One region of the Enterococcus sp. DIV0174 genome, then DNA from elsewhere that is predicted to be linked to it. Evidence: a T-box and tRNA genes for the amino acid it is inferred to sense, from the RefSeq annotation. Region 1 holds a T-box; the other holds one or more tRNA genes.
The links. A T-box is a leader RNA that pairs with one kind of tRNA and senses whether it is charged. The one in region 1 lies ahead of leuS (leucine--tRNA ligase), so its partner is inferred to be a tRNA-Leu.
Positions count from the first base shown of each region.

Region 2: it encodes a tRNA-Leu, which carries the amino acid that the T-box ahead of leuS (leucine--tRNA ligase) is inferred to sense. The anticodon was not compared.

Region 1 is NZ_CP172881.1:2,454,801-2,459,646, reverse strand. Features, by position in the region: gene IGJ93_RS11690 (LysM peptidoglycan-binding domain-containing protein) at 291-2,324, shown strand; T-box leader at 2,394-2,606, shown strand; gene leuS (leucine--tRNA ligase) at 2,713-4,846, shown strand, end outside.
Region 2 is NZ_CP172881.1:1,727,343-1,732,188, reverse strand. Features, by position in the region: gene IGJ93_RS08200 (ArsR/SmtB family transcription factor) at 1-121, shown strand, start outside; gene IGJ93_RS08195 (ABC transporter ATP-binding protein) at 268-1,203, shown strand; gene IGJ93_RS08190 (ABC transporter permease) at 1,196-1,966, shown strand; tRNA gene IGJ93_RS08185 (tRNA-Leu) at 2,100-2,182, opposite strand; gene IGJ93_RS08180 (hypothetical protein) at 2,253-2,429, shown strand; gene IGJ93_RS08175 (pyridoxal phosphate-dependent aminotransferase) at 2,572-3,789, shown strand; gene IGJ93_RS08170 (helix-turn-helix domain-containing protein) at 4,013-4,846, shown strand, end outside.

The DNA of each region.
Region 1 (4,846 bases):
TTTTTGCTCGGAGAAACGAAATGAAAAACTGATGAAATTTTGATGATAGGATCTAGCGTAATGCTGACGAAAAGATTTAGTAATATTTCTGAAATAAAAACTAATGATTTTAAAAAGTCATTAGTTTCTGCAACGTAGAGCTATCAAGACTTTTATGAACTCAAATGATTGGGTATTACATAAAATTACATACAGATTACAAAGGATAACAAAGAGTTTAAAGAACTTTTAATGTAGTTTAAGAAAAGTTATACTTATAGTAACTGAAAAATGGATGCGGAGGATAGAAAATGGAGAAGGCAACGATCGGAAGAAAAGAGCGGAGACGCCAAGAAGAAAAGAAACGTTTTAGAAATGCAAAACGTGGAGTAGCAGCAGTTGGTACTGCAATGGTTGGTTGTTCTGTTGCGGCACCGTTGATTCAACCAGTTCCTGTAGCCGCAAATGAGCTACCTGCTCAAGTTGGTGCAAGAATCAATACTTCAGCATTTATTGCGGAAATCTCAACTTATGCGCAACCTATTGCCCAAGCAAATGATTTATACGCTTCGGTTATGATTGCCCAAGCAGTTGTTGAAAGCGGCTGGGGAAGTAGTGCGTTGTCACAATCACCTTATCACAATTTATTTGGAATCAAAGGCAGTTACCAAGGTCAAACTGTTTATATGAATACATTAGAATATTTAAATAATAAATGGGTAACGAAAAAAGAACCTTTCCGTCATTACCCAACTTTTGCAGAATCATTTAGTGATAATGCTTATGTATTGTGCAATACTTCTTTTGGCAATGGCTACTATTATGCTGGTACTTGGAAAAGTAATACCAAGTCTTACACAGAAGCTACTGCAGCATTAACTGGTCGCTATGCGACAGATCCAACGTATTCAACAAAATTAAATAATATTATTGTAACTTATGGATTAACCAAATACGATACACCTGCAACTGGTAATGCGGGTGGTGGTGCTACAACTGGTTCAGGCAGTGGGGTGAATACAGGAACAGGCTCAAATAATTCTGTGACGACACCAACTGATAATGGTTCTACAACTACCACATCAACGTATACTGTCAAATCAGGTGATTCTGTCTGGGGTATTGCGAATGCGCATGGAATTACCATGGCGCAATTGATTGATTGGAACAATATCAAAAATAATTTTGTTTACCCAGGTCAACGTTTAACAATCAAAGGGGAACAATCAACAGGTTCATCAACAAATAATTCTGGAAGTAATACGAACTCTTCTGGTAACAGTAATACAACGAATACACAACCAAGTAATGGTTCGAAATATACCGTTAAATCAGGTGATTCTGTTTGGGGCATCTCAAATGCACATGGGATTACAATGAATCAATTGATCCAATGGAACAATATCAAAAATAATTTTGTTTATCCAGGTCAACAATTAGTTGTTTCTAATGGTACAACTGGCACAACGACAAATCCAGGTTCATCAAATTCAAATGCGAATACAAATCAATCAGGTAATGCAAGTGCATCGACTGGTTCTTATACGGTTAAAGCGGGTGATTCTGTCTGGGGCGTGGCAAATGCCCACGGAATCACGATGGCACAACTTATCCAATGGAATAAAATCTCGAATAACTTCATTTATCCAGGGCAAAAACTGATTGTGAAGAATGGGACATCAAGTAGTGCGACAACCAACAATAATGCTACTACGAATAATAGTAATTCGACCAGCTCTTCAGCAGAAACAACAACTTCTTCCACTTACACGGTGAAGGCAGGCGAATCTGTTTGGGGCGTAGCAAACAAAAACAACATTACAATGGCACAATTGATTGAATGGAATAATATTCAAAATAATTTCATTTATCCAGGGCAAAAATTGATTATCAAGGGTGGTTCTACTGCATCGACTAATTCAGCAAGTGGGAATGCAACAGCTACGACTGGAAATAACGCAGCGAATACAACTACTTCTTCAAATAATGCGAAACCAACGATAAGCACAAGTACCAGTGGAGATACGCTGTACACGGTGAAGGCAGGCGAATCTGTCTGGGGTGTAGCAAACAAAAACAACATTACTATGGAACAATTCATTGAATGGAACAACATAAAAAACAATTTCATTTATCCAGGCCAAAAAGTCATTGTGAAAAAAGGATCAGCACAAACAACAGCGCCTACTACTAACTCTGGGACTAAAAAGTACACAGTAAAAGCCGGTGAGTCTGTTTGGAGTGTTGCCAACGATCACAATTTATCAATGGCGCAATTCATTGAGTGGAATAATATTAAAGACAATTTCATTTATCCAGGTCAAAGTGTGATAGTTGCAAAATAAATCTAAAAATTTTGTCAAATACTATTTGAACTTACTGAAGATATTTGTTACTATGAATCTACTTAAATAAGCAACACTTGAAAAGGAATTAGTAAAAAGTTGGAAGTTTTAGAGAGCACATGGTTGGTGAAAATGTGTACGGACGCTTTTGAACTCGCCTTTGAGTTGCCTTTGCTGAAAATAAAAGTAAGCAATGGCGGTGACGACCGTTACAACGTTTGAGGCCTATTTCCAATGGAAAAGGTAAAAATTAGGTGGTACCACGTAGATTACGTCCTATAAAAAGAGCAATCTTTTTATAGGACTTTTTTGTTTTTTATCGGTAGAACGAAAAAAACAATGAGGAAAGTAACTTACTTTCAACGAAAAAAATGCAGGGGGACAGAAAATGAGTTATAACCATAAAGAAATTGAAAAAAAATGGCAAAAATATTGGGCGAAAAATCACACATTTAATACCCAAGATGATCCACAAAAACCAAAATTTTACGCACTAGATATGTTTCCGTATCCATCTGGTCAAGGATTACATGTGGGACATCCAGAAGGATATACTGCAACAGATATTCTTTCACGTGTGAAACGTAGTCAAGGTTTCAATGTGTTGCATCCAATGGGGTGGGATGCATTTGGACTTCCAGCAGAGCAGTACGCATTAGATACTGGGAATGATCCTGCAGAATTCACGAAGAAAAATATTGAAACGTTCCGCCGTCAAATCAATTCTTTAGGCTTTAGTTATGATTGGAACCGTGAAGTGAATACCACAGATCCAGAGTATTACAAATGGACACAATGGATCTTTACGAAATTATATGAAAAAGGGTTAGCGTATGAAGCAGAAGTTGCTGTGAACTGGGTTCCAGAACTAGGAACAGTGATTTCAAATGAAGAAGTTATTGATGGAAAGAGCGAACGTGGCGGCTTTGACGTCGTGCGTAAACCGATGCGCCAATGGATGTTGAAAATTACTGCATATGCGGATCGCTTATTAGACGATTTAGAAACCGTAGATTGGCCAGAAAGCATTAAAGAAATGCAAAGAAACTGGATTGGTCGCTCAGTTGGGGCAAATGTGGAATTCAAAGTGGCTGGGACAGATAAATCTTATACAGTCTTCACAACTCGTCCCGATACATTATTTGGAACAACTTATTCTGTTTTAGCACCAGAATTAGATTTGGTTCGTGAAATCACGACACCAGAACAAAAAGCAGCTGTTGAAGCGTATATTGAAGAAACTGCGAAAAAATCTGATTTGAAGCGGACAGATCTTGCCAAAGAAAAAACAGGAGTCTTTACTGGTGCGTATGCAATTAATCCAGCCAATGGCAAAGAAATTCCAATTTGGATTGCTGATTATGTACTTGCTTCTTATGGAACAGGTGCGATCATGGCAGTTCCTGCGCATGATGAGCGTGACTATGAATTTGCCAGAGTGTTTGATTTGCCAATCCAACCAGTTATTGAAGGTGGCGATCTTTCAAAAGCAGCACATACAGAAGATGGCCCACATATCAATTCTGAGTTTTTAGATGGCTTGAACACAGAAGAAGCCATTGCTAAAATGAATAGCTGGCTTGAGGAAAATGGTTTTGGTAAAAAAGAAGTTAGCTACCGTTTACGCGACTGGTTGTTCTCACGTCAACGTTATTGGGGAGAACCAATTCCAATTATTCATTGGGAAGACGGCACAGTAACTGCACTATCAGAAGAAGAATTACCATTACGTTTGCCAATTACAGATAACATTAAACCAAGTGGTACTGGTGAGTCACCATTAGCAAATATCACTGATTGGGTCAATGTTGTTGATCCAGAAACAGGTAAAAAAGGTCGTCGCGAAACAAATACGATGCCACAATGGGCTGGGAGTTCTTGGTATTACCTACGCTACATTGATCCACACAATAAAAAAGAATTAGCAAACTATGAAAAACTAGAACGCTGGATGCCAGTGGATATCTATGTTGGTGGTGCTGAACATGCAGTGCTACATTTATTATATGTTCGCTTCTGGCATAAATTCCTGTATGATATTGGTGTTGTTCCAACAAAAGAACCATTCCAAAAATTGTATAACCAAGGAATGATCTTAGGCGAGAACAATGAGAAAATGTCAAAATCACGTGGAAATGTTGTAAATCCAGATGACGTAGTTGAAGCTTATGGTGCGGATACATTACGTATGTATGAAATGTTCATGGGACCTTTAGATGCTTCGATTGCATGGAGCGAAAACGGACTAGAAGGTAGCCGTAAATTCTTGGATCGTGTATGGCGCCTGATCGTGGATGAAAACAATAAAATGCGTGATCGTATCACAACCATCAATGATGGCAAACTAGCAAAAGTTTACAATCAAACAGTGAAAAAGGTAACAGAAGACTATGCAAGCATGCATTTCAACACAGCTATTTCTCAATTAATGGTCTTTGTTAACGAAGCGTATAAAGCGGATGCCTTGCCTTACGAGTATGTTGAAGGATTTGTTCAATTGTTAGCGCCTGTTGCGCCACATT
Region 2 (4,846 bases), 730 kb from region 1:
AGTTCTAGAGTCTGTAGGAATCGTTTCAGTTGAGAAGGATCGTAAGTGGCATTATTATTTTTTGAAAAAAGAAGAGGCCTCAGAATTATTAAAAGCAATGTTAGATCTTTTTCCTAACTAACGCACAAATACAGGCGCGATCATGTCAGGAGAAAAATTATTTTGTTACCTAATTGTGCCTATGTGATTCAATGGATCTAAACAACCAACGAATCATATGAACTGCTTTGGAGATAAGAAAAATTCAATTTACAAGGAGAAAAATTCATGACTTATGCGTTAGAAATAAACGAACTAAAAAAAGTATATGCAACTGGTGTTGAGGCCTTAAGAGGTATCGATTTAGCTGTAGAAGAAGGAGACTTTTATGCACTGCTTGGACCAAATGGTGCTGGGAAGTCCACAACAATTGGTATTATTACTTCATTGGTCAATAAAACATCTGGAAAAGTGAGTGTTTTTGGTTATGACCTTGATACTGATTTGGTGCGTGCCAAACAACAAATCGGATTGGTTCCTCAAGAATTTAATTTCAACCCGTTTGAAACAGTGCAACAAATTGTTGTCAATCAAGCGGGCTACTATGGCGTTTCACGTCAGGAAGCTTTAAGACGAAGTGAAAAATATTTAAAGCAATCGAACTTATGGGAAAAACGAAATGTTCGCGCACGAATGCTTTCTGGAGGAATGAAACGACGATTGATGATTGCTCGTGCTTTGATGCATGAACCGCGTTTACTGATACTTGATGAGCCAACAGCTGGCGTTGATATTGAACTAAGAAGAGAAATGTGGACATTTTTGCGAGAATTAAATGAACATGGAACAACAATCATCTTGACGACTCATTATCTGGAAGAAGCAGAAATGCTTTGTCGAAATATTGGAATCATTCAAGCGGGTGAATTGATTGAAAATACTAGCATGAAGAGTTTACTGTCAAAATTACAATATGAAACATTTATTTTCGATTTAGAACCACATACTAAATCATTTTATTTACTGGGTTACAACCATCTTTGGGAAGATGAACAAACACTTGCAGTTGAGGTCGAGCGTAATCAAGGTGTGAATGGAATTTTTGAACAATTGACGGAAAAAGGAATCAAGGTACTCTCAATGCGTAATAAATCCAATCGTTTAGAAGAATTGTTCTTGAAGATTACAGAAGAAAATGGTCATGTGGAGGAAAGAAATGTTTAATTTATATGTAACGGCGCTTAAAAGTTTAGCAGTCAAAGAAACAAATCGCTATTTGCGAATCTGGGTTCAGACATTAGTACCACCAGTTATCACGACTTCTTTATATTTTATTATTTTTGGGAAAATGATTGGTGGACGAATTGGTGAGATGGGTGGATTTTCTTACATGGAATTCATTGTTCCAGGTTTAATCATGATGTCAGCGATCACTAGTTCTTATGCAAATGTTTCTTCCTCATTCTTTTCACAAAAATTCCAAAAAAATATTGAAGAATTATTAGTAGCACCTGTACCCACACATGTGATTATCTGGGGATTTGTCATTGGTGGTTTGGGTCGAAGTGTTTTAGTTGGGACACTGGTAACAATTATTTCGCTCTTTTTTGTTCCATTACACGTTTATTCATGGTCAATGGTCGTCCTCACGTTATTGATGACAGCCATTTTGTTTTCATTGGCTGGGTTACTTAATGGTATCTTTGCGAAGTCTTATGATGATGTTTCAATCGTACCGACGTTTGTGTTACAACCTTTGACTTATCTTGGCGGTGTCTTTTATTCGATTTCAATGTTACCACCTATTTGGCAAGCTGTTTCAAAAATCAATCCAATTGTGTATATGATATCGGGCTTTCGCTATGGATTTCTTGGGACGATTGATGTTCCTATTTTCTTCTCGATTTTTATTTTAGTTGTCTTCATTCTTGTCCTTTATAGTGTTTGCTGGTATTTGATCGAAAAGGGTCGAGGACTACGGAGTTAAAGAAAATAATTAACAAAACTTGACAGTTCTCTTCAAAAAATAAAAGGTCGCGCCAAGATGTTGGCGCGACCTTTTTTATTGGTTTTACTCTATAATAAAAGAGACAGATCTGTAAAGAGCTATCTCTCAGTGATGCAGACGATGGGATTTGAACCCACACGAGCTAACGCTCACAAGACCCTCAATCTTGCATGTCTGCCGTTCCATCACGTCTGCAAAATAAATAACAAAATAATCATAGCGATGATTGCTTCAGATGTCAAGATAGAAAGTAGTGAAAAGAACGATGAAAAAATATGATGGTGAATTTTCTGGATTAGGAATGATTGCCGGGCTTTTAATTGGTTTAGCAAAAGGAAATATTTTGTTTGGCTTGATGCTTGGTGTTGTTTGTGGTGTGGCAATGGATTGGGGCGCTAATTTATGGAATGACTATCAGCAAAATAGAAACGATGATAGTTAAAAAATAAGGTTGAAGAACTGGATTTAACGAAATATGCTGGTATATTTATACGGGATAGAGTATGATATTGGATAACTTAGTAAATAACTATCGATAATATAGTCAGAAGTTTCTAACTTTTTGAAATGAGGGATCGGAGAATATGAGAGAATTTGAAAAGTCCAACAAATTAGAAGGTGTTAGTTATGATGTACGTGGTCCGGTTCTTGAAGAAGCAGACCGCATGCAAGAAGAAGGAATTAGCATCATGAAATTGAATACGGGGAATCCTGCCCCGTTTGGCTTTGAAGCACCTAATGAAGTTATTCGTGATTTGATTATGAATGTGCGTGAGTCAGAAGGTTATTCTGATTCAAAAGGGATTTTTTCTGCAAGAAAAGCGATTCAGCAATACTGTCAATTAAAAAAATTTCCTAATGTTACAATCAACGACATTTATACAGGTAATGGTGTCAGTGAATTAATTTCAATGTGTATGCAAGGGTTGTTAGACAATGGTGATGAAGTTTTAGTCCCAATGCCAGATTATCCGTTATGGACAGCCTCCATTGCACTTGCAGGAGGAAACCCCGTTCACTATATTTGTGATGAAGAAGCGGAGTGGTATCCGGATATTGCAGACATCAAGGCTAAAATCACTAGTCGTACGAAAGCAATCGTGATTATTAATCCAAATAATCCAACAGGGGCTCTTTATCCTAAAGAGTTATTAGAAGAAATTGTTGAGGTTGCTCGTCAAAATGATTTAATCATTTATTCAGATGAAATTTATGATCGCCTAGTAATGGATGGCTTAGAGCATATCCCAATCGCAACTTTGGCACCAGATTTGTTTGTCGTGACTCTAAATGGTCTTTCAAAATCCCATCGAGTAGCAGGTTTCCGCGTAGGATGGATGGTACTTAGTGGAGATAAGTCACGAGTGCAAGGATATATTGAGGGCTTAAATATGTTATCTTCGATGCGTTTGTGCTCTAATGTTTTATCCCAGCAAATCGTACAAACCGCTTTAGGTGGTTATCAAAGCGTAGATGAGTTATTGCTACCTGGTGGCCGAATTTACGAACAAAGAGAATATGTTTATAATGCGATTAATGATATTCCAGGTTTATCAGCAGTGAAACCTAAAGCAGCATTTTATATTTTTCCAAAAATTGATACAAAACGTTTTAATATTTTTGATGATGAAAAGTTTGTACTTGATTTCTTGCATGAACACCATATTTTACTTGTTCACGGTGGCGGATTCAATTGGCATCAGCCAGACCATTTCCGAATCGTTTATTTACCAAAATTAGATGATTTGAAGGTCATGGCTGGAAAAATGCGAGAATTTTTGACGACTTATCAACAAAAATAACGACGATTCTTAAGGAATTGTTTTGCTAGCCAAACAGTTTAGAAATGTCTGTGGCATTAAAAATGTCACAGCTTTTTCTTTGTTGTTAAAAAAGTTAGCAAAAAGTAAGTGAGTAATTTTCTTTCCCAAGAAAAAGTGAAACAGCCCTTTTCTTGAAGTTTACTCATCCGTAAAGTAAAATACTGTTATCATGCGAGTACGCATATTTTGGGGAGGATACATAATGGAAACGTTTGTCGATTCCTTTGGGACAATTATCAAGACAATACGAAAAGAACGAAACATGACACAAAAAATGCTTTCTCAAGGTATTTGTTCTCAAAGTGTTTTAAGCAGAATTGAAAATAATGAAGAATTGCCAAATGTTCTGGTAATGGCACAAATTTGTCAACGGCTAGGTGTGACCATTGATCATGTGATGACCTTATCCAATGGGGATATTCGTAAAAATCTGCAACAGTTAGACTTGCTAGATTTTTATTTTCAAAGGCGCGACTATCGCAAATTAGCACAGCTTTTGAAAAATGATGAAGTCAAAAGTAGCCTGTACTCAGATGCAGATTACCAACGTTACTATTACTATTTAGGTGTATGTGAATTTTATCTAGCAAAAAACATTTCTCAAGCTGTTTGTTATTTAAAAGAAGCGCTGACTTATTCGAGTCATAGTGAGCATGTGCATGTTTCTGATACGGAAGTTCAGTTGATTAGTGCAATTGGTAAGATTTATGGAGTTGCAGGAAGACCAACGGAAGCACGCTATTATTTGAGTAAAAGTATTCAACTTTTTCAACAATCGATTGAAACACGTGTCAAAAGTGAGTTGTCACAAATCTTTTATAACTATGGAACATTCTTATTTCAGCAAGGAGAAATCGATACGGCACTTGAGCATGTCAATCGAGGGATTCGTTGGACGCAAGAAAAAAATAGTTATTACTTTTTAAATGACTTGTTTGCATTGAAAAGTTTGATTTATAAAAAGAAAAATGAACCGCAAAAAGCAGCTTTTTATGAAGAATTGGCGCAAGCTGTTCGAAAGATTTCAAAAAACTCA